One region of the Celeribacter sp. genome, then DNA from elsewhere that is predicted to be linked to it. Evidence: riboswitches for the same ligand, from Rfam matches in the RefSeq annotation. Region 1 holds a riboswitch; each other region holds the start of a gene.
The links. A riboswitch is a leader RNA that binds a small molecule or an ion and turns the genes downstream of it on or off. The one in region 1 is predicted to bind cobalamin.
Positions count from the first base shown of each region.

Region 2: linked by a shared signal. The riboswitch ahead of ACN0X0_RS16855 (DUF1636 family protein) and the one ahead of ACN0X0_RS20750 ((2Fe-2S) ferredoxin domain-containing protein) in region 1 are both predicted to bind cobalamin.
Region 3: linked by a shared signal. The riboswitch ahead of ACN0X0_RS16790 (energy-coupling factor ABC transporter permease) and the one ahead of ACN0X0_RS20750 ((2Fe-2S) ferredoxin domain-containing protein) in region 1 are both predicted to bind cobalamin.

Region 1 is NZ_JBLWTA010000032.1:6,759-14,633, forward strand. Features, by position in the region: gene aztA (zinc ABC transporter ATP-binding protein AztA) at 1-581, shown strand, start outside; gene aztB (zinc ABC transporter permease AztB) at 578-1,456, shown strand; gene aztC (zinc ABC transporter substrate-binding protein AztC) at 1,474-2,409, shown strand; gene ACN0X0_RS20740 (ZinT family metal-binding protein) at 3,650-4,306, shown strand; partial or broken gene ACN0X0_RS20745 (GTP-binding protein) at 4,362-4,703, shown strand; cobalamin riboswitch at 4,755-4,966, shown strand; gene ACN0X0_RS20750 ((2Fe-2S) ferredoxin domain-containing protein) at 5,072-5,905, shown strand; gene ACN0X0_RS20755 (ABC transporter substrate-binding protein) at 5,907-7,397, shown strand; gene ACN0X0_RS20760 (ABC transporter permease) at 7,408-7,875, shown strand, end outside.
Region 2 is NZ_JBLWTA010000013.1:65,251-73,125, reverse strand. Features, by position in the region: gene ACN0X0_RS16865 (AAA family ATPase) at 1-247, opposite strand, end outside; gene ACN0X0_RS16860 (hypothetical protein) at 824-1,522, shown strand; cobalamin riboswitch at 1,606-1,830, shown strand; gene ACN0X0_RS16855 (DUF1636 family protein) at 1,952-2,320, shown strand; gene cobW (cobalamin biosynthesis protein CobW) at 2,325-3,380, shown strand; gene cobN (cobaltochelatase subunit CobN) at 3,380-6,625, shown strand; gene cobG (precorrin-3B synthase) at 6,622-7,782, shown strand; gene ACN0X0_RS16835 (precorrin-8X methylmutase) at 7,782-7,875, shown strand, end outside.
Region 3 is NZ_JBLWTA010000013.1:53,966-61,840, forward strand. Features, by position in the region: gene ACN0X0_RS16765 (FAD-dependent oxidoreductase) at 1-565, shown strand, start outside; gene thiS (sulfur carrier protein ThiS) at 555-752, shown strand; gene ACN0X0_RS16775 (thiazole synthase) at 754-1,515, shown strand; gene ACN0X0_RS16780 (thiamine phosphate synthase) at 1,512-2,120, shown strand; gene ACN0X0_RS16785 (ThiF family adenylyltransferase) at 2,117-3,031, shown strand; cobalamin riboswitch at 3,122-3,349, shown strand; gene ACN0X0_RS16790 (energy-coupling factor ABC transporter permease) at 3,380-4,045, shown strand; gene cobF (precorrin-6A synthase (deacetylating)) at 4,109-4,870, shown strand; gene ACN0X0_RS16800 (cobyrinate a,c-diamide synthase) at 4,886-6,217, opposite strand; gene cobM (precorrin-4 C(11)-methyltransferase) at 6,214-7,011, opposite strand; gene ACN0X0_RS16810 (cobalamin biosynthesis protein) at 7,008-7,337, opposite strand; gene cbiE (precorrin-6y C5,15-methyltransferase (decarboxylating) subunit CbiE) at 7,334-7,875, opposite strand, start outside.

The DNA.
Region 1 (7,875 bases):
CATCAGGGGTCAGCATCGCCTACCTGCCGCAACAGTCGGAATTGGACCGGTCCTTCCCCGCACGCGTGATCGATCTTGTCTCGCTCGGTCTGTGGCCACGGCGCGGCATGTTCGCCCGGCATCGTGCCGAGGATCGCAAAAGCCTGATTGACGCGCTCTCCGCCGTGGGACTGGGAGGTTTTGGCAATCGGCCGATCGACACCCTGTCCGGCGGGCAATTGCAGCGCGCGTTGTTCGCACGGGTCCTGGTGCAGGATGCGAACCTCATCCTGCTCGACGAGCCGTTCAACGCCATTGATGCCAGGACGGTCACCGACCTGATCAAACTCATCAAGCGCTGGCACGGTGAGGAACGCACCGTGATGGTCGTTGTCCACGACCTTGACCTTGTGAGGCAGCACTTTCCCGAGGCCATTCTGCTCGCCCGCCGCCCCGTGGCCTGGGGAGGCGCGTGCGACGCCCTGTCCACCGAAAACCTTCTTCGCGCTCGCCAGTTCCATGAAGCTTGGGACGAGGATGCGCCGTGGTGTGCACCGGGCCGCAACCACGATCTCCGTGACGGGCGGCGCGGTGCGGCATGAGCGCCATGCCTGTCGACTGGCTCTTCGCCCCTTTCACCGAGTTCGTGTTCATGCGACGCGCGCTGCTTGGCGCTGTCATGCTTTCGCTCAGCGCATGCCCGGTGGGGGTGTTCCTGATGCTGAGGCGCATGAGCCTGACGGGCGATGCGATGGCGCACGCCATCCTGCCTGGCGCGGCAGCCGGTTTCCTCCTCTACGGCCTGCAGATCGTGCCGATGACAGTCGGCGGACTGATCGCAGGCATGGTCGTGGCTCTGTCGGCCGGCGCGGTCGCGCGACTGACGATCCAGAAGGAGGATGCGTCGATGGCAGCCTTCTACCTGATTTCCCTGTCGTTCGGTGTCCTGATGGTTTCACTGCGCGGCTCGAGCGTCGATCTCATGCATGTGCTGTTCGGCACGGTGCTTGCCCTGAACAATGACGCGCTGCTTCTGATCGCGCTGTCTTCGAGCCTGACACTGGTCGCGCTGTTGGTGTTCTGGCGCGCCCTGGTCGCGGAATGCCTCGATCCGATGTTCCTGCGGTCTGTCTCGAAGCTCGGGCCCCCGGTGCATTTCGTGTTTCTCGGACTGGTCGTTGTGAACCTCGTGGCCGGGTTCCAGGCCCTGGGCACGCTGCTCTCGGTTGGCCTCATGATCCTGCCAGCCGCGGCCGCGCGGTTCTGGGTCAACCGTGTCGCGGCGATGTGTCTGGTGGCGATCGGCATCGGACTTCTGGCCTCCGTATCCGGCCTCCTGCTGTCCTATCACGCCTCCTTGCCCTCGGGGCCCGCGATCATCCTGTCCGCCGGAGCCGTCTATTTCGCGTCGGTGCTGCTGGCCCCACGCGGGGTGCTGCTGTCGCGCCTTCCCCGCACCGCCCATCGAACCGCCTGACAACCGGGAGCCTTCATTTGAACTGTTTCAAAACCCTCATCTGGGCAATTGGCCTCGCCTCGGTTTCACTCGCGCCATCGGCCTCAGCCGAAGACGGGAAACTTGGCGTCGTCGCCACCTTTTCGATCATCGGCGACTTCGCCAGGACCGTCGGCGGGGACAGGATCGAATTGCGGACGCTGGTCGGCGGGAACAGCGATGCCCATGTCTACGCACCCAAGCCCGCCGACGCGATGGCGCTGGCGCGCGCCGACGTGATCCTGACCAACGGACTTCTTCTCGAGGGCTTCATGGAGAGGTTGGTCGAAGCGAGCGGCACGACCGCCACGGTGGCGGTTCTGACCGACGGAGCGGACATCCTGAACGACCCGAACGGGGGACACTATCACTATATCAACGGCGAGGCCGTGTTCCATGCCACCCCGAACGACCCGCACGCATGGCAGTCCGTGGCCAACGCCCGGGTGTACGTGCGCAACATCGTGGCCGAGTTCTGCAAGGCGGATACGGAAGGCTGTGACATCTATCGTACGAACGCCCGCTCCTACGAGGCGCAGCTGGCCGACCTTGACCGTGACATCCGGAAGACGATCGAGGACATTCCGGAGGACCGCCGCGTCGCGGTGGTCGCGCACAATGCCTTCCGCTACTTCGAGCGCGACTACGATGTTCTCTTCCTCGCTCCGCAAGGTGTCTCGACCGAGTCAGAGGCATCGGCCGCGGATGTTGCCTCGCTCATCCGCGAGATCAGGGAGAAGCGCGCGTCTGCCGTCTTTGACGAGAACATCGCCGATGCGCGACTGGTGGAGCAGATCGCGTCCGAAGCCGGACTGACGCTCGGAGGAACGCTCTATTCCGACGCGCTGTCGCCGCCGGATGGCCCGGCAGCCAGTTATCTCGACATGATGCGTCACAACGTTCGGACACTCGCCACCGCCATCAAGGGCGGCTGAACTTCCATGAGGTGGGGTCAAATCCGCCCTCTCATGTAATGTAATATCATATCATCAAAAGGAGAGATGAATGAGACGGTTTATCCTGGGGGCATCTGCCCTTGCCCTTTCCGTGGGCCTCGCCGGTCCCGTAGCTTTGGCGGATGAAGACATCACGCTCTACCGTGTTTTCGTCGGCGACCATGTCGAGGGCAAGATTACGGCATTCGATCTCGGCGAACCAGACAAGCGCTGGTCGTTCGAGACCACCGGCCAGGTCAAGCTCTACAGCGTTGACGAAGGCGCAGCCATTGTAGCGGTCCAGTCCGACCACGACGTCGTGAACTTCATCGACAGCGGCATCTCGCTGCACGCGCACGGCGATCATTCAGACATCGACATTGAGGACCCCAAGGCGGTCGAGGCAACCCTGACAGGTCCGCGCCCGTTCCACATCATCGACCACGACGGCAAGGTGGTGATCAATTTCGACCGCGGCGGGTACAACGAGATTGTCGACGCTCACGAACTCTCGCACGGCGAGATCGAGTCCACTCGCTTGCCGCAAGCCCGTGCACATCACGGCTTTGCGGCACCGATCGGCAAGCACTGGGTCACGACGGTCGCTTCCGACGTACCGGTTGAAGGCGACGCCTTACCTAAGCGGGTTGGCATGCAGACGGTCCAGGAAGACGGAACGCCGGTCGGCGAGGTTGCCACCTGCTCCGGAATTCATGGTGAGGCGTTTTCCGGCGCCTTCCTCGCGGCTGGATGCGATGAAGGCGTGCTGACGGTCACCGCCGGAAGCGATGCACCGACCTTCAAGATGCTGAAATATTCAAACGACCTGCCGGCCGGCCAGAAGACCGGAACACTGCTCGGTGCCAAGAGCATGCAGGTCTTCCTAGGGAACTACGGTGCCAATGGCCTTGTGGTGGTTGACCCCGCCGACGAACCACACTTCCGCTACATAAAGCTTCCGTTCCGACGTATCGACTTCGCGCTCGATCCGGCCAATGCCCGCTTTGGCTATGTGCTCACCGAAGACGGCACGCTGCATCAACTGGACATCCTCGACGGCGCGGTGGCCAAGAGCGAAAAGGTGACCGAGTCCTACTCGATGGACGGCCACTGGAACGACCCGCGCCCGCGGCTGGCCATGGCTGGCGACGAGATCGTCATGAGCGATCCGAAGGCCGGACTGGTTCGACGGATTGCGAAGGACACCCTGCAGGAATCCGGAACCATCGAGGTCGAGGGCATGCCATACAACATCACTGTTGCAGGCGGGAGCGGCAAGAACCATGAGGGCGAGAAAAGCCACGACCACAGTCATGGTGACGGACACAATCATGGCAAGGAGCACGCACACGATCACGGTGACGAGAAGGTCTACAAAGGCTATTTCGAGGACAGCCAGATCAAGGATCGCCCCCTCTCGGACTACGCGGGCGACTGGCAGTCGGTCTATCCGCACCTGAAGGACGGGACGCTCGATCCTGTCTGGACGCACAAGGCCGAAAGCGGAGACAAGACCGCCGACGAATGGAAGGCCTATTACGATGTCGGTTACAAGACCGACGTCGAGCGGATCACGATCAAGGGCGACATCGTCACCTTCTACCGTGACGGCCAGCCGGTCGAGGGCCACTACGCCTATGACGGCTACGAGATCCTCACCTACAAGAAGGGCAACCGCGGCGTCCGCTTCATCTTCAAGAAGATGAAAGGCGACGAGGCCGCACCTGCGTTCATCCAGTTCAGCGATCACAAGATCGCGCCCGAGGTCACCGACCACTATCACCTCTACTGGGGTGACGACCGTGCGGCCCTGCTGGAGGAGCTGACAAACTGGCCGACCTACTATCCGTCCTCGCTCAAGGCCGACGAGATCGTTCACGAGATGATCGCGCACTGATTGGGGACGCTTCTTCCAACAACCTCGCGCCCGGCTTCCAGCCGGGCGCGCCAAGAGGTTCTTCTGGCTGGCGACCCGCCCGGATTATGTCGGTGAAATCAGTCAGACCGGAGCGCTCATCCGCACAGAAAAGCATGGCCTGTGGTGGGCATCTGTCCGCAAGCATCAATGGCCGGATTATCCGGAATGGAAGGCAGCCATGAGGCCCTATCTCGATCCCGTGTGGGGCGATCGGCGCCAGGAGATCGTCTTCATCGGTTGTGATCCGATGGATGAGCGGAAAGTCCGCGCCGAGCTGGACGCTGGCCTCGTTCCGGAAACAGACTTCATGCCCGGCCGCTGGCGTGATCTAGCCGATCCGCTCCCGGCTTGGGAACGCAATGCCGTTGCTTCCTAAGCCGATCCGAAAGAACATTTCAAGCGAGATTGACAAGTGAAACACAATTCGAGACTGTCGCGCCGTCAAGGTTCTCCCTGTCGGAATTTCCGACAGGGAGCTAAGAGGGAATCCGGTGACCTTTCGAGGAATGCCGGAGCTGACCCGCAACTGTGAGCGGCGAGCCGCTTTGCCGTCAATGTCACTGGCATTTGAGCCGGGAAGACACGCAAAGCAGCAACGACCCGCGAGCCAGGAGACCTGCCTGACAACATAGAGTTCCGTGGTCGGGGATTGCCATGGGAGCGCGTACGCTGTGTTCGGTCTGCATGAACTGAACTCGCGCCACGTCTCCAGGTCCCCGTCTGCATGGCAGCGGGGATTTTTGATTGGAGCAGACTTCAACGTCAACGGATGCAAACCGGCACAACGAAGGAAACGGGCCTGCCGTTCTCGGCGAGGCTGTCCTGCTGGTCGCAAAGTCTGCATTCGCTGCCGCGCCTCATGCCGAGATGCAGCGACTTGCGTCCATAGCCGCACGTCTTCCCAATGTGGCACAGGCCATCTCATGTTTTTCCGAGCAAGGACAACCATCGCTACGCGATGCGCTTCTGAACCTGCGCGGGCGCGGATTTGCGTCCATTCTGGTCGTTCCGCTGGTGCTTCCGATGGAACCGAGCTTCATGAACTGGATGACACGCTCGCTGAAGCGTTGGCAGGCAGAAACTCCTGACGGCTGGCCACCGATACGGGTCACCCGCGATATCGCCCAGAGTATGCACTTCGAAGCGTTGCTTTCCGCCATGATCGCAGATGCTGCAATCGCCCCCGTCATTGTTCCCGACGGCGCAAAGCCTGAGGCATCGTTGGTGCCAGCGCAGAAGCACCGCGTCCTCGTCTGCGAGGGCGGAGCCTGCAACGCCGCCGGCGCGGATGCAATCTGGGCACATCTGCGCAACGTGCAACAGCGCCGCAAACTGCGTGTGACCGGCTGCGGCACGATGACCGCAAAATCGACGTGCTTGGGCCCCTGCGCACTTGCACCAGTGGTCCAAGTGTTTCCCGAGTGTACCTATTACGGCGGTGTTACCGAGACTGCGATCGACCGTATCGTCGAGGAACATCTGCTCGGAGGACGCATCGTCGACGACTTCGCCTATCAACCGACCGGACGCAAGCAGCGCCTGCGCAGCAAGATTCAGCCAGATTCAACAGAGGACTGACATGAGACACATCACCCGAGCCACGCTTGCCGCGTTGGCCGTTTCCACGTGCGTTTTCACTGTGCCGGCAATAGCACAAGAAGCAATCCAGGCCGGCGCAACGTTCATCACAGCTGCTCTTGATCCGACCAAAGGGTCATCAAGCTGGGCGCTGGTCAGCCACGGTATTGGCGAAAAGCTGTTTATGGTCGACAAGGACGGCAATCTGGTGCCTGAACTGGCTGCAACGGCAGAGCGGACCGGAGACTTGACCTGGACCGTTAGCCTTGCGCCCGGCCGCTTCTTCTCCGATGGCTCACCTGTCACGGCGGCCGCCCTGAAAAAGGGGTTCGATCACACCTTCTCCAAACTGCCGGCGGCCAAATCCACCGGTGGCATGATCAGTTTCGAGGCGCAGGACGATCTCACGCTTGCGCTGACCACGGAGAGGCCGGTGCCGTTGATTGCAGCACTCTTCGCCGAATGGCCGCTTATGGCCTACACCACAAAGGAGGACGGCTCGTTCCTGTTCACCGGCCCCTATGCGGTCGAGGAGTTCAACGTCGACCAAAACCTGGCACTGAAGCCCAATACCAGTTTCCCCGGCGCGGAAGACCGTTCGCCGATCAATCTGCGCCGGTTTGGCGATGCGCAGACGATGGCACTGGCCTTCGAGGCTGGCGAGCTCGATATTGCCTTTGGCTTGCCGGCCGAAGGCCTCTCACGGTTGAAAGCCAATCCGGGTGTCGCAATCAAATCCTTCCCGGTGGGCTACCAGTATTTCGGCTTCATCAACAATGAGCGACCAGCCGTATCGGACGTGAAAGTCAGGCAGGCGATCGATCACGCCATCGACCGCCAGGAACTCGTCGCGGCGATCAACGCCGGCACTCCAGCCACAGGCGCTTTTGCGCCATATTTCCCTTTTGCAGCGAAGGAGCCCCGCAACACGGACCTCGACAAGGCGAAGGCGCTTTTGGACGAAGCCGGTTGGGAGCCCGGTAGTGACGGCGTCCGCGAAAAGGATGGCCATAAGCTCTCCATACTGATCGTCACCTATCCGCAGCGGCCTGACCTGGTCACCATGATGCCGGTGGTGAAGGCGGCCCTCGCCCGCGTCGGCATTGCTTCCGACACCAGGGTGGTTGAGAATATCGGCGAGTATGCTGCCGGCGGCGATTTCGACATAGCGCTCTGGGCGCAGCATACCGCGCCCGCCGGAGACCCCGCCTATTTCTTTAACTCCATGCTGAAGAGCGATGGCCCGCTCAATCATGCGCGCTACAAGAGCGACGCGTTCGATGCGATCATTGCCGAGTTTTCCAAGGCCGGAACGTCGGAAGAGCGCATGGAGATTGCCCTGGAGGCGCAGGAGCAGCTCTTCAAGGATGCTCCGGTAACATTCCTCGTGTCGCCGAGCTGGCATGTCGGCCTCTCGCGACGCCTCGCGAATTACGAGCCGTGGGGTTCAGACTATCACGTGATCCGACCGAAGATGGGCGAGGTGCGCTGAAAGAACTAGCGTGTTGGAGTATACGCTGAGATTGGGCCTGCGTGCGGCCGCCAGCTTGCTGGCGGTCTCCGTGCTGGCCTTCCTCGTTGTCGCGCTGATGCCGGCCGACCCTGTCGAGATCGCCATCCGTGCGTGGAACCTGCCCGCCGATCCTGCGACGGTCGCAGCGATGCGTGCCGAATGGGGTCTCGATCAGCCGCTGGCGCAGCGCTATTTCAGCTGGTTGTCGGGATTCGTCGCCGGCGACTGGGGACGCTCGTTCCGCACGGGGGAGGCCATCTTTGGCGAGTTCATGCAACGCCTACCCCTGTCGCTCACACTCGGCATTTCCGGCCTTGCGCTCGCGGGCGTGCTTGCGGTGCCGCTGGGCCTCGCCGCAGCGATGCGGCCACGGGGCATCGCTGACCGTTTCAGCCGTGGCCTCGCGATCGGTGTGCAGGCGGTGCCGGCCTTCTGGCTCGGACTGCTCCTGATCTGG
Region 2 (7,875 bases), on a different contig from region 1:
TCTCTTCGAGTGTGTACCAGCGCTGACGCCCGTCCTCTTCGACATAGCCCTGCGGCAGGGACGGGTCGGCAGCCAGACGGCCGCGCATGGTGGATTGGTTGACCTTGAAGATGAGCTCCGCCACCTCCCAGCTCGAAAATCTGCGGAGCGTCTTCTCGCGCTCAGGGGAATAAGTCTGCTGCCGGATAAATCCCTGCATCTTGAGCGACTGGGCCTGTAGTCGCGACAAGTCTTCATGGGTAAACATTGTGCCTCCTGTCCCCGCGGGGACGCTTTCTATTATCTGTTTCGGATTTACGCGGAAAATAGAAAAATTGCAAAACCTAAAAGCGTAAATTAAAGTAAAAGCGTCAAAAGCGCTGAATTGAAGAAAACCCCTGTGTTTTCTACCGCTCCCTAGGTGCTGTCTGATTCGGAACAGAGGCCGTGAGCATGAGCGTCAGGGGCGGAACCTCTCGGGGATAACCCGCTAAATAGGGGGTCAGCTTCGGGTCTTCCGCTATCTATTGGGGGACATTTTGCCCCCAAATAGGGGACAACCAGCGTGTCCCCCTATACCATTAATACCTTTCTTTTTCTTTTTTTGAGGAATTTGGTTGGGATGATGCCAACAGGAGTCGCTTGACAGAATCGACGAACTCAACGCAAATTGTTTCAAGATCATAAAAAACGCCGAGAGCGCGATTGTTCGGAGGGTTTCACCTTTGACGCGGACATCTCGGGAAACATTCTTCGGAATGATTGAGGCAAAGACGTATCCCGACACGAGACACGGATGCGGCGACGGATAAAAGCAGAGAGACCTCTGCGAAGGGCGAGACAGATGTTGTCGATCAAACCGGTGGGTCCGCAGGCCGCCGCAGTCAAATACGATGTGCTCACAGCACTCGGGACCTATGCGCTCTCTCAGCCTAAGGGCAAACAAGTGCTTTGTCTCCGTCTCATGACCCTCATCACAGCACGCTACAATTGGCAGCGCAACGAGCTTGCCATCGGTCAACGTGAAATCGCGCGGATGTGGCGCGTCGAGGAACGGACCGTCAAACGCGAGATGGCCAAGCTCCGCGCCATGGAATGGCTCCTCGTCAAGCGTCAAGGCGCGCGGGGACGGGTGACGCAATATGCGCTGGCTTTTGAAAAGATCCTTGAGGACACGCGGCCGATCTGGGCCGACGTCGGGCCGGATTTCGAACAGAGGATGGAAGGGCGAGGGGACACCCCGCCAGAGACCGATGCGAAAGTCGTGCCGCTTCAACCGCAGGGCAGGGCGGTCGCGGCACCTGAGGTCGATAGCTCAACGGAATGGGGGCTGGCGCGCAGTTTGATCTATGCGGAAGACCCCGCACGCTATGCGAGCTGGATCGCCGCCCTGAGCCGTGGCGAAAGGGTTGGACGCAGGCTCTACCTCACGGCCCCGAGCCGCTTTCATGCGCATTATGTGGCCACCCATCTCAATGCACTCTGCCTAAGCGCGGTCAAACAGGTCGATGGCGATGTGGATGAGGTGATCATCCTCGGGTAAGACCGAGAGGGCCGTAGAGGCTTGCCGCGTCTATTGTTTACGCCACGGATTGCTCGATCGCTTGACAATAGAACGCAACTCACTCAATCAAAGGGTGCATTGGTTCCTGCCGTTTGGCAGGTGAAAAGGGAATGTGACAGGGTCTTTGTCAAAACGAGGACCCAAGCGCAGCCGCCCCCGCGACCGTGACCGGAAAGGGTGCTTTGGGCCACTGGCTTTCGAGCTGGGAAGGTGAAGCAACCGCAGAACGCGACAGAGGCGTTCGAAATCCGCAAGCCGGGAGACCTGCCAATGTTGATGATGACCGGCGAACGGGGTGTTTCGCGACCGGGAGGAGAGGGCCGGTCGTGATCTTGACCTTTGTTCCCTGTCCACTGGCGCGTTTCTCCCAAAGCCACCGGAAGGCCATTGGCGAGAGGAACGGGCAAAATGCCAACGATTTTATCTGTTTGCACCACCTGCAAGCGTGACGATGCCGATCCCACGGACGAGACGCGGCCGGGTACGTATTTGTTGCGGGCTCTACGTGATCATGGCGCCCCGGACGATGTGGTGATCCGCGAAGTCTCCTGTCTCTCCGCCTGTTCAAACGGCTGCGCTGTGGCGCTCAGTGAGCCGGGCAAATGGTCCTATGTCTACGGTCGAATGACCGCCGCCGATGCCCCCGACATTCTGGCCGGCGCCGCCGCCTATGCCGCCACTGAAAACGGCCTTGTCCCGTGGCGCGAGCGCCCTGTGATCTTTCGCAAACAAAGCCTCGCGCGCATCCCCCCTTTCCCGACATTTGAGCAGGAGTAATGTCATGACCAATCCTAATTCCGATTTGGCCAAAATCCCGGTCACCGTGATCACCGGTTTTCTCGGCGCGGGCAAAACCACGCTTGTGCGCCACCTGATGGCCCATGCGGGCGGGCGCAAATTGGCCGTTTTGGTCAATGAATTCGGCACCGTGGGCGTCGATGGCGACATTCTGCGGCAATGTGCTGACGAGAATTGCCCTGATGAGAACATCGTCGAGCTGGCGAATGGCTGCCTGTGCTGCACTGTGGCGGATGATTTCATCCCGACGATCGAGGCGTTGATGGCGCGGCCGCAAAAGCCTGATCACATTCTGATCGAAACCTCCGGGCTTGCGCTGCCCAAACCGCTGCTGAAGGCGTTCGACTGGCCTGCGATCCGCTCGAAAATCACCGTGGACGGGGTGATTGCGCTCGCGGATGCCGAAGCTGTCGCCGCCGGACGGTTTGCGCCCGATGTGGCCGCCGTCGATGCGCAACGTCTGGCCGATGACAGTCTCGATCACGAGACCCCGCTCTCTGAAGTGTTCGAGGATCAGATTTCTTGCGCCGATCTGGTGCTCTTGTCTAAGGCCGATCTGGCAGGGGAGGCGGGTCTTGCGGCGGCGCGCGCGGTGATCGAGGCCGAAGTGCCGCGCAAACTGCCGATCCTGCCGCTGACCGAAGGTGTGATCGACCCGAAAATCGTGCTGGGCCTCAACGCCGCTGCCGAAGACGATCTGGCCGCGCGCCCCTCGCATCATGACGGGGCGGATGACCACGAGCATGACGATTTCGACACGGTGGTGATCGACCTGCCGGAGATCGACGATCCGGCCCCATTGATTGCCGCCATCGAGCGCCTCGCGCGCGAGCAGAACATCCTGCGCGTCAAAGGTCATATCGCCATCACCGGCAAGCCGATGCGCCTTTTGGTTCAGGCGGTGGGCGCGCGGGTGCGCCACCAGTTCGACCGACCCTGGGGCGCCGACCCGCGCCGCTCTGCGCTGGTGGTGATCGGCGAACATGACGACGTGAACGAAGCGGCGATCCGCGCCGAACTGCTTGGGTTTCCCGCCTGATGCACGTTACCTTCCGCGAAAGCCACGGCCTTGAGGAGACCGAGGTGCCGACCGATCTGGGGCAACGCCCTGCCGATCTGGTGGTGCTGTCGTTCTCTGACAGTGATCTGGGGGCTTTCGCGGCGGGCTGGCGGCGGGCAGGGGCCGAGCGCGGCTTGCCAACGCTTCGCCTCGCCAATCTGGTCAATCTGCGCCATCCGGTGTCGGTCGACACCTATGTGGAAAATACGCTCTCGGGGGCCAAAGGCATTCTCGTGCGGCTGATCGGCGGCGAGGCCTATTGGCCCTATGGCCTTGCCAGTCTACAGGACCTCGCCCGACGCAAGGGGATTGCGCTGGCGATCCTGCCCGCCGACGGGCGCGACGATCCGCGGCTCGATGCGCTGTCGACGGTGCCGATCCCGGTTTTGCGACGGCTCAAAACCCTCTGCGATGCGGGCGGTGCGGTCGCGGCACAGACGGCTTTGGCGGAACTTGCAAGGGCCTCGGAGCTTTCAGTCCCGCCCGTGACGGGGGAAACGCAAATTCCCCCCCACGGGTTTTACTGTCCCGACGCGGGTCCGATAGAAACCCTTGGAAACACAGGCCCGCTGGTGCTTGTGAGTTTCTACCGCTCCTATCTGGCCGCCGCCGACACTGCGCCGATTGATGCGTTGATCACCGGCCTGCGCGCGCGGGGATTTGCCGCCTACGGAGTCTTTGCGCAGTCGCTCAAAGCACCGGGATTTGGCGCTTGGCTGAGCCGATCCCTCGGCCCGCGCAGGCCCGCCTTCGTCGTCAATGCCACCGCCTTTTCTGCGCAGAATCCGGAGGGACAAACGCCCTTCGACGGCTTTGAGTGCCCAGTGTTTCAGGTCGCGCTTTCCACCGCGCGGCGCAAAGAATGGGCCGGGGCCGAGCGTGGGTTGTCGCCCGCCGATTTGGCGATGCATGTTGTTTTGCCGGAGGTGGACGGGCGGCTGCACGCGGGCGTCGTGTCGTTCAAAGCGCCAGAGCCGCGCGATCCCGATCTCGAATATTCCCGCTTTGTCCATCGTGCCGATCCAGAGCGGATCGCCGCCGCATTGAACCGGATCGAAAACTGGCATCGGTTGGCCTCGACGGAGGCGCAGCACCGCCAGTTGGCCGTGGTGCTTTCGACCTATCCGGGGCGTCCGTGGCAAATGGCCCATGCGGTCGGTCTCGACGCGTTGGCCTCGACGGAAGCGCTTTTGGAGCAGGTGCAGAGCGAGGGGTATCTGGTCGGTGACGGGCCGGGGCCAGAGGCGCTTTCCACCGCGCGCCTGTCGTGGCCGTTGAGCGCCTATCATGCGGCGTTGGCACAGCTTCCGCAGCAGCTTCAGAAGGATCTGAACGCCACTTGGGGCCTTCCTGAACGCGATCCTGCCGTCAAGGACGATGCTTTCCACTTCGTGGCGATGAAGCGTGGCAATGTCCTCATTGCGCTGCAACCCGAACGCGGCGATCCACGAGATCGCGACGACAGCTATCACGACCTCGACCGCATTCCCCGCCATGCCTATGTCGCCTTTTATCTCTGGCTGCGGGCAGAGGGGCTTCACGCGATGGTGCATATGGGCGCGCATGGCACGCTCGAATGGCTGCCGGGCAAGGCGGTGGCGCTGAGTGCGACCTGCTGGCCCGAGGCGCTGTTGGGGCCTTTGCCGATGATCTATCCCTTTATCGTCAACGACCCCGGCGAAGCGGCACAGGCCAAACGGCGGATCGGGGCCGTGACTTTGGGACACATGCCCCCGCCGATGCGTGCGGCAGAAGTGCCCGCCGGGCTGCGACATCTCGAACAGTTGCTCGATGAATATTCCACCGCAGACGGTCTCGACCCGGCGCGCCGCGATCGCTTGATCGCCGATATTCAGCTTGAGGCACAGGCCAGCGGCGTTTCCGAAGACCTCGGAATCCCGCATGAGGCCAATGCCGCCGAAGTGCTCACCCGGATTGATCGCTTTGTCTGCGACATCAAGGAGAGCCAGTTCGGCGACGGCTTGCATGTCTACGGGCAGGGGGAGTGCGCCGCAGAGGAGCGTGCGGGGATCAGCGCCGCGCTCTCTGGTCGCCGTGTCTCGCCGGGGCCGTCGGGTAGCCCGGCACGCGGGCGGACGGATGTCCTGCCCACCGGACGCAATCTTTTCGCGGTCGATCCACGCGCCGTGCCGACCCGCGTGGCCCATGCGCAGGGTGTGAAACTGGCCGAGGAGCTGTTGCGCAAACATTTGCAGGATCATGGCGACTGGCCCAAGGGGCTGGTCGTCGATCTCTGGGGCTCGGCCACGATGCGCACAGGCGGCGAAGAGTTCGCCATGGCGTTGCATCTGGCGGGGCTGAAACCCGTTTGGGACGAGAATGCGGCCCGCGTGTCCGGCGTTGAGATCGTGCCGCTGGCGCTTTTGGACCGCCCCCGTATCGACGTGACCCTGCGGGTTTCGGGCCTGTTTCGCGATATTTTCCCCGGTCTGGCGCAGCTTTTCGAAACCGGCGCCGATGCTCTGGCGCGGCGGGATGAAGATGTCGCTGACAATCCTTACCTGACGCGGATCGCGCGGGTCTTTGCCCCCAAACCCGGGCACTACGGTCTGGGCATGGGGGGCTCCCTCGATCAATTTACCCCCGAAGCGCGCCAGATGGCGGGAGAGGCGTGGCTGGCCGCGTCTTCTTACACGATTTCGCAAACGGGCGAGATTGCGCCTGATCGCACAGCGCTCGAAACCCGTATGCGGGGCGCGGACAGTTTTGTCCATGCGCAGGACCTGCCGGAAAGCGATGTGCTCATGGCTTCGGATTATGCCGCCCATGAGGCTGGATTTGCCGCCGCTCTGGCACGGCTCGGGGCGCAGAGGCCTGCGCTTTACCACTTGGACGCGACCCAGCCCGACCGCCCCCGCGCGCGCAGCCTGACCGAAGAGATCGCCCGCACGGTGCGCGCCCGCGCCACGGATCCGGCCTGGGCGGCGGGCATGATGCGGCACGGGTTTCGCGGTGGGGCGGAGATCGCGGCCACATTGGATCATCTCGCGGCTTTCGCGCATCTGGCACAGGTCGTGCCCGCGCATTTGTTCGATCTTTATCACGAGGCCACTCTAGGGCGCGCGGAGGTTGTGGCTTTTCTGGATCGCGAAAATCCCGGCGCTTTGCAGGCCATGCGCGAGCTCTTTACGCGGCTGGCGGAGGCCGGACTTTGGCAGACGCGGCGCAATTCCATCGCGACCACGTTGGAGGAGGACAGATGAGTTTCAAGGTGCAGGGCTGGTGCCCCGGCGCATTGCGTCCGATGGCGTCTGGCGACGGCTTGGTGGTGCGGGTGCGCCCGCCGTCCGGGCGTTTGACAGAGAGGCAGGCGAGCGGCATTGCGGAGGTGGCACAGCGCTACGGCAATGGGGTGATCGACCTGTCGGGGCGGGCGAATGTGCAAATCCGGGGCGTGACGCCAGAGACCCATGCCCCTTTGATTTCGACGCTCCGAAAGCACGATCTGATCGACGCTGATGTCGCCGCGGAAACCCGGCGGAACATCATCGTCACGCCCTTTGCCGATGCCAGAACATATCGTTTGGCGGAGGCCTTGCAGCGCGCCTTGGGGGACGCGCCTGAGCTGCCCGGAAAATTCGGGTTCATCCTCGATTGCGGGGCTGCGCCGGTGATGACGGATGTGCAGGCCGACATCCGGTTTGAGCGAGCGGCGGATGGCACGCTGCTTTTGCGTGCGGCGGGCTGTGATCTGGGCGCGCCCGTGACTGAGGCGGCGGCGGCGGAGGCCGCACTGGCTCTGGCGCAGTGGTTCCTTGAGGCGGGCGGCGTCACCGACGGGCGCGGCCGCATGGCGCAGCTGATCGCAACGGGTGCCCGCCCCGAAGGCCAGCTTGCCCCCGCGATTGCACCCGCGTCCGCCCAGTTTCAGGCCCAATCTCAGGCGCAGTCTCAGCCTGTGCCGGGGATCGTGAAACAGGGGGCTTTGGTCGCCTTCGCCTTTGGCCAGATCGACGCGGACACATTGGGGGCGCTTGCCGCGCTTGGGCCCCTGCGGGTGACCCCGTGGCGCATGATCTTGATCGAAGGCCTGCCGTGGATGCCCAATCTGCCGGGGCTGATCTCCGATCCGACCGATCCGCTTTTGCGTGTCCATGCCTGCACCGGCGCGCCCAGCTGTCTTCAGGCGCATGGCCCGACCCGCGATCTGGCCCGCAGTCTCGCGTCCCATCTGCCAGAGGGCAGAACGCTGCATGTTTCGGGCTGTTCTAAGGGCTGTGCCTGGCCTTTGTCTGCCGATCTGACGCTTGTGGCAACGCCTGCGGGACTGTCCGTGATCCGGGACGGGCGAGCCTCGGACACGCCTGAGACAGCCGTGATTTCCCCCTCTGAACCAAGACATATTTCGGAGTTTTTCTAATGCCCTACACCTATGAAATGGATGGCGCGAAGATTTACGAACAATCTTTCGCCACCATCCGCCGGGAGGCCGATTTGGCCCGGTTTACCCCGG
Region 3 (7,875 bases), on a different contig from region 1:
TTTCGAAAGCGAAGCCCATCTCGATCCAACCGCAGCGCTCACTGCGCTCAAGCGCAGGCTTTTCGCGCAGGGCGTCGTGTTTCGCGACGGCGCACCACAGGGGCGGATCGTGGACTGTCGCGGCATGTCCGCCACCGAGATGCTCCCCGATCTGCGCGGTGTGCGGGGCGAGATGCTTGAGGTTTACACGCCCGAGGTCATGCTCTCGCGGCCCGTGCGCCTGCTGCATCCTCGGTTTCCCTGTTACATCGTGCCGCGCGGCGAGGGGCGGTTCATGATCGGGGCGACCATGGTCGAATCTTCTCGCTCCGGCCCGATCACGGCGCGCGCGGCGATGGAATTGCTCTCAGCGGCCTATAGCCTTCATCCCGCCTTTGCCGAGGCCGAAATCATCATGACCGGCGCCGACCTGCGCCCGTCTTTTCCCGACAATATCCCGGCCCTGCGCCGCAAGGAAACGGGGTTTCACATCAACGGCATGTATCGCCACGGCTTTCTGATGGCCCCCGTTCTGGGCATGGAGCTGGCCGGGCTTTTGACACAGGAGAGCGCCGATGCGCATTGAATTGAACGGACAGTCTGTCGAAACCTCAGTCCCCACGCTGGCCGCGCTGATCACGGAGCAAAACTATGAGGCGCGCTCTGTCGCCTCTGCCGTTGACGGGCAATTCGTGCCGCGCGACGCGCGCGAGGGGATCAACCTGACGGCGGGCATGAAGATCGAGCTTCTTTCGCCGATGCAAGGGGGCTGACATGTTCTACGGCACCGAGTTGAAAAACCGCCTGCTGCTCGGCACGGCGCAATACCCCTCCCCCGACATCTTGCGGGCGGCCATCGCGACCTCTGGCACGGAGGTGATCACCGTCTCGCTTCGTCGCGAGGGCGCAGGCGGCGCGGGGTTTCGTGACATTCTCAAAGACAGCGGATGTCGCATCCTGCCCAACACGGCAGGCTGTCACAGTGCCCGCGAAGCGGTCACCACGGCGCAGATGGCGCGCGAAGTCTTTGGCACCAATTGGATCAAACTCGAAGTGATCGGCCATGCCGACACGCTACAACCCGATCCCTTCGCCTTGGTCGAAGCCGCGCGCATCCTCTGCGCCGACGGGTTCGAGGTCTTTCCCTATACGACCGAAGACCTGATCCTCGGCGAAAAACTGATTGAGGCCGGGTGCCGCGTGTTGATGCCGTGGGGCGCGCCGATCGGGTCCGGCCAAGGGCTGCGCAACATCGAAGGCTTACGGACCATGCGCGCGCATTTTCGCGATGTGCCTCTGGTGATCGACGCCGGGATCGGCGCGCCATCACAGGCCGCAAAGGCGATGGAGATGGGCTTCGATGCGGTGCTTTTGAACACTGCCGTGGCCAAGGCCGTCGATCCCGTGGCCATGGCAGAGGCATTTTCCCGTGCCGTAAGCGCCGGGAAACAGGCCTATGACGCGGGCCTCATGCCGCGGCGCGATATGGCTGAGGCCTCCACCCCGGTGTTCGGCATGGCGGAGCTTTTGGCATGACGCTTGATCCGTTTTATCTCATCGTCAGCCATGTCAGTCAGTTGGAACTGCTCGTGCCGCAGGGCGTGCGCCTCGTGCAACTTCGGATCAAGGATCAGCCCGACGACGAAGTCCGCCGTCAAATCCGCCGCGCCCGCGATTTTTGTGCGGTGCATCGCGCCCAACTTGTGGTGAACGACTATTGGCAGGCCGCGCTCGAACTGAAATGTCGCTTTGTGCACCTCGGCCAAGAGGACATGGACACCGCCGATTTTGCCGCGCTCAGGCGTGCCGAGGTCCGTTTCGGACTTTCCACCCATGACGAGGAAGAGTTGGACCGCGCGCTGTCGCTCGATCCGGCCTATGTCGCCTTGGGGCCGGTCTATCCAACGCTTTTGAAACAGATGAAATGGGGGCCGCAGGGGCTGGATCGGGTGCGGGCGTGGAAAGCGATGGCCGGAGACACTCCTCTGGTGGGCATCGGAGGCCTGACGCCAGAGCGCCTGCCCGGCCTCTTTGAGGCGGGCGCAGACAGTGCCGCCGTGGTGACCGACATCGCCACGGCCACCAACCCCGAGGCCCGCTGCGCAGAATGGATCAAAGCCACGCGGGAGTATGTCAAATGAGCCGCTACGCCAGACAGATATGCCTCGCCGGTGTTGGCCCCGAAGGTCAGGCCCGCCTCGGAGCGGCGCGGGTTCTGGTCGTGGGGGCCGGCGGGTTGGGGGCAACGCTTTTGCCGCAACTCGTGGGCGCGGGCGTCGGCTTTATCCGCCTGCTTGACCCCGATCTGGTCGAGGAAAGCAACCTGCATCGTCAGACGCTTTTCCGGATGAGCGATCTCGGCCAGCCCAAGGCCCAGATCGCCGCAGATACGCTGACCGGTCTGAACCCCGATGTCACTCTGGAGGCGCATGTCGCCCGGTTGACGCCTGCCAACCTGCCGCACTGGTCGCGGGATGTCGATCTGATCGTGGATGCCGCCGACAGTTTCGCCACAAGCTATGCGCTCTCAGATCATTGCCACCAAAGCGGACAACCGCTGATCAGCGCCTCCGTGACCGGCAGGCAAGGCTATGTCGGCGGCTTTTGCGGCGGGGCCCCCAGCCTGCGCGCGGTGTTTCCCGACCTGCCGGACGTCATGGGGTCCTGTTCGGAGACGGGTGTCATGGGGCCGGTGGTCGCCAATATTTCGGCACTGCAAGCCCAGATGGTGCTTGCCGTTTTGCTGGGCCAAGACCCCTCGCCGCTGGGACAGTTTCTGTCGGTGGATCTGATGGGCTGGCGCGTCAACGGGTTTCGGTTCGACAGCGCGCCGGAGCCGTCTCGGGCCAGCCCCGCCGTTTTGGCGCTGGAACAGATCACGCCAGACGATCTGGTGATCGACCTGCGTGACACGCCCGACGTGGTCCCGACCCCCGCCCCCGGCCAAAGGGTCGTCCTTGTCTGCGCATCGGGCCTTCGGGCCTGGCGCGCCGCGCGCGGCTTTGCCGAGACGTCTGAGGCCCATGTCGCCATCGTCGGGGTCGGCACATAGGACCTTAGCGTCGGTCACCTTATGGGAAAATTTCGAACATCTATCGCCCGGGAACGCGATCTTCACTTGACCTCATTCCCCGTCCCGCGTTTATCTGAACCCCTGTTTGGTGCCTGATGACGCGCAATGCTGAGGGCTCAATCGGGAACGGGGAAGGATGTCGCGACACGCAGCACCCAAAGCCCCGGCCGCCCCCGCGACTGTATGCGGTGAGCGCGCTCCCACACACCACTGGAGAGCCCCGTCGGGATCTCTGGGAAGGGGGAGTGGCGCTTTGACCCGCGAGCCAGGAAACCGGCCAGCAGCCACATCAACCGCCGTCGGGTGTGACGGCAAGGAGTACGCGATATGCATATTGAACCGGGCATCGTCACGGGTGCCAAAATCGTCTTGAGCTATGCCACTGCGGCAGGCGCAGGGCTCTATACCCTCAAATCCGCCATTGAGACGATCCGTCAGCAAGGGCTTGTCTCTCTGGCCGGGCGGGCGCTCATTGCCACCGCCGCCGTCTTCACATTCTTTCAGGTCCTGCCACATCATCCGGTTGGCGTGTCCGAGGTGCATTTGATCCTCGGCTCAACGCTGTTTCTGATCCTGGGCGCAGCGCCCGCCGCCATCGGTCTGGCGCTTGGGTTGCTGGCGCAGGGGCTGTTCTTCGCGCCCTTCGATCTGCCGCAATACGGGATGAATGTGACGACGCTTCTGGTGCCGCTCTTCGGGCTTCAGATGCTGGCCAAACGCGTGATCGCGCCCGGCACCGCCTATGTCGATCTGAAATATTCACAAGCTCTGGCGCTCTCGACCGCCTATCAGGGCGGGATCGTCCTTTGGGTGGCTTTCTGGGCGATCTACGGTCAGGGCGTGGCCAATGTGAGCCAGGTGATGAGCTTTGGCGCCGCTTACATGACGGTGATCCTGATCGAACCGCTTCTCGATCTGGCCGTTCTGGCGCTGGCGAAACGGGCAAAATCCCTGCAAGGCAGCGGGTTTGTTACGCCGCGCCTTTATGCCTGAACTCAACCGTGAAAAGACGGAATACGAGGGGGGCTTCGGCTCCCCTTTTTTGAGAGGCCTACCATGATCGACTTGAGCTTGATCGGCATCGGCACCGGCAATCCCGATCACATCACCCATGAGGCCATCGCGGCGATGAATGCCGCCGATCTGATCCTCATCCCTTTGAAGGGCCCGGAAAAGACCGAGCTTGCCGAGCTGCGCCGCGCGCTTTTGGCACAGCATCTGACCAATCCCGCCACGCGTCTGGTCGAATTCGATCTGCCGCACCGCGATGCCGAGGGCGCGCCCTACGCGCGGCGCGTCTCGGACTGGCACGACGCGATTGCCGAAGCCTGGGAGCGCGCGATCGCGGCGGCTCTGGGACCGGACCCTGAGGCGAAAGTGGCGCTTTTGATCTGGGGCGATCCGATGCTTTATGACAGCAGCCTGCGCATCGCCGACCGGCTCAAGACGCGACGGCAAATCACACCGCGCGTCATCCCCGGCATCACCGCGATTCAGGCGCTCTGCGCCGCCCATGCCATACCATTGAACAGTGTTGGAGACCCCGTCACCCTCACCACCGGGCGGCAAATCCGAGATCACGGCTGGCCCGAAGGCGCGCAAACCGTTGTCGTCATGCTCGACGGCGATTGCGCCTTTCGAACCCTCGACCCTGAAGGGATCGAGATCTGGTGGGGCGGCTGCGTGGCCATGCCTCAGGAACGTCTCGTCGCCGGGCCGCTGCGCGAGGTGGGCGAGAAAATCGTCACCACCCGCGCCACCCTGCGCGCAGACCTAGGCTGGGTGATGGACATTTACCTCATGCGGCGAAACGCGTGAGCCAACCGTTTCACCTCACTGGCTGGCCTCGGCGATCAGGTGGAAAAACGTGCCGGTGACGCGACCGCCCTCAGGCATCACGCGGACAGACCCCGTTTCGGGCACCTCCGCACCATTCGGATCAACGACGCGCGCCAATGGGGCGTCGGGTTGCGACAGAATATTCGCATAGTGGAACTCATGCCCGCGCAGCGCGTGGCCTGTGGCGAACCCGGGCATCGGCGACATCAGATCGGCACGGCGATACCCCAGATGCATCTTGCGCTTGGCAAAGCTGGTCTCCAGACCGAAAAGCCCCAGCATTTCGTGGCGCTGCCCCTCGGCATCGACGATCCCGGCGCCAAGCGCCATATAGCCCCCGCATTCGCCATGCACCGGGCGAGTTTGGGCAAAATTCCGCACCCCCTCGATGAAAGTGCGATTGCCGGAAAGCCGCCCGGCATGCAGCTCGGGATAGCCGCCGGGCAACCAGCAGACATCCGCGCTTGGATCAGGCGCCTCATCGGCCAGCGGCGAGAAGGGCAAGATGCTGGCCCCGGCGGCACGCCAAGCTTCCATCAAATGCGGATAGACAAAGGAAAACGCCGCATCCCGCGCCAAAGCGATGCGCTGGCCGGGCGGAGGCGCGGGCCTATAGGGGGCAAACGCCCCCCCTTGCGCCGTGGCACACCCCATGATCGCGTCGAGATCGCAATGCTCGGCCACGATCTCGCCCGCATGAAACAGCAATCGCTCCAGTTCTCCGGTTTCCTCCGCCTGCACAAGGCCCAGATGCCGAGACGGCAGTTCGATCCCGGCGGCGCGCGGCAGAACGCCCAACACAGGCAGTCCAATGCTCTCGAACCCACGCCGAACCAAGGCCTCATGCCGGGGCGAGGCGATTTTGTTCAACACAACACCTGCCACCGTCACGTCCGCGCGAAACTGCGCGAGGCCCAAGGCCACCGCCGCCGCCGTCTGCGCCTGTCCCGAGGCGTCGATCACCAAGATCACCGGCCAGCCCATCAGCGCGGCAATATCGGCACTGGCGCCTGTCCCGGTTTCGCCCGGCACGGCCACGCCATCGAAAAGCCCCATCGAGCCCTCGGTCACGATAAGATCGACGGGGAAATCGGTGGTTCGCGCGGCGAGCGCAGCGATCTGCGCCGGCGTCATCGCCCAGGCATCGAGATTGACCGAACTGCGCCCCGCCGCCGCCGCGTGAAACGCCGGATCGATGTAATCCGGCCCACATTTCAGCGGTTGCACCGCAACACCACGCGCCCGCAGCGCCGCCAATAGACCCAGCATCAGCGTGGTCTTTCCCGTGCCCGAAGAGGCCGCCGCAATCACCAGACCGGGCGTCATGCGTCACCGCCTTTTGCGGTTTCAGGAAAGCGCGGATCGGTGCCCACGGGACGATAGCGCCGGTCGTAATCCCCCGCATAAAGCCGACTTTCGGAAAACTCTTCGGCCCCGATGGACCGCCCCACCAGAATGAGCGCCGTGCGCTCCATCTCCGCGCCGATGGCTGTTTTCAGGGTGCCAAGCGTCGCGCGCACCACGCGCTCGTCGGGCCAGCTCGCGCGCCAGACCACCGCGACCGGACAGTCCGCGCCGTAATGCGGTGTCAGCTCTGCGATCACCTTGTCGAGCACATGCACCGACAGGTGAATCGCCAGCACCGCGCCGGTCTTGGCAAAATTCTCAAGCGTCTCACCCGGCGGCATCGCCGTCGCTCGCCCCGAGGTCCGGGTCAGCACCACGGATTGCACGACACCGGGGAGGGTCAGCTCAGCACAAAGCGTCGCGGCGGCGGCGGCGAAACTCGGCACGCCGGGGGTGACGTCATAGGGGATGTCCAGCGCCCTCAGACACCGCAGTTGCTCCCCCATCGCCGACCAAACCGACAGGTCACCGGAGTGTAGCCGGGCCACGTCGTGCCCCGCCCTATGGGCCGTGGCGATTTCATCGATGATCTCATCAAGGCTCAGGGGCGCCGTGTTGACGATCCGCGCACCTTCCGGGCAATGGGACAACAGGGCCTCGGGCACGAGGCTCCCGGCATAGAGACACACCGGGCAGGCGGCGATCAGGTCCCGACCGCGCAGCGTGATCAAATCCGCCGCTCCCGGCCCCGCACCGATAAAGTGAACCGTCATCTTCCGTCTCCTTCTGCGACAGCGATGGTCACGCCGCCGATGATTTTGCGTGTGTTCAAAAGTCGCGCGTTCCGCCCCGCCACCACGAGCGCGGCGGCTTCGGCCACCGATCCTGTGCCATGGGCGGCAAGGGAAGCCTGCGACATTGTCGGCGTCGAGATGCCCGCGACCTCGGCGCTCTCGACATCGCGTCCCAAAGCCTGCGCCAGCGCCGCCGCTTTCGGGGCTGCTGTGGCCACACGGTCGACCGCCTCGACTGAGGCAAGTGCTGTGCGCAAGGTCTGAGGCGTCGCGGTGCTTTGAAAGCCCATGCCCGCGACCCTCATCGTGTCACACTCCACTGCACCACAGGTCGCGCCGCCGACCAGCCGCGCATCCGGCCAAGCCCTTCGGCACGCGACAGCTCGATGCGCATAAGCGATCCGCCATGGCGGGCGTGCAGCCCCGCCAAAAGCGCCTCGGTCTCAAGCGTTACCCCATTGGCCACGATCCGTGTCTCCTCGGACAGATGCGTCCAAAGCCAATCGTAGAGCGCCTTTGTGCCGCCGCCTCCGATGAAAACGGCGTCGGGCAAAGGCAAATCGGACAGGACGTCGGGCGCGCGACCTTCAAGGACGCGAATGTGCCGCGTCAGGCCAAAACTCTCGATATTGCTTTGAATATTGGCGATCCGGTCGAGACGCGGCTCAATGGTGATGGCCCGCCCACCGGTCAGCCCCCACTCGACCGAGACCGAACCGGACCCGCCACCGATGTCCCACAAAAGCTCTCCCGGACGCGGCGCGAGTGCGGCCAGCGTAAGTGCCCGGATCGGGGATTTGGTGATCTGGCCGTCGTGGGAAAAGCGCTCTTCGGAAAGACCCG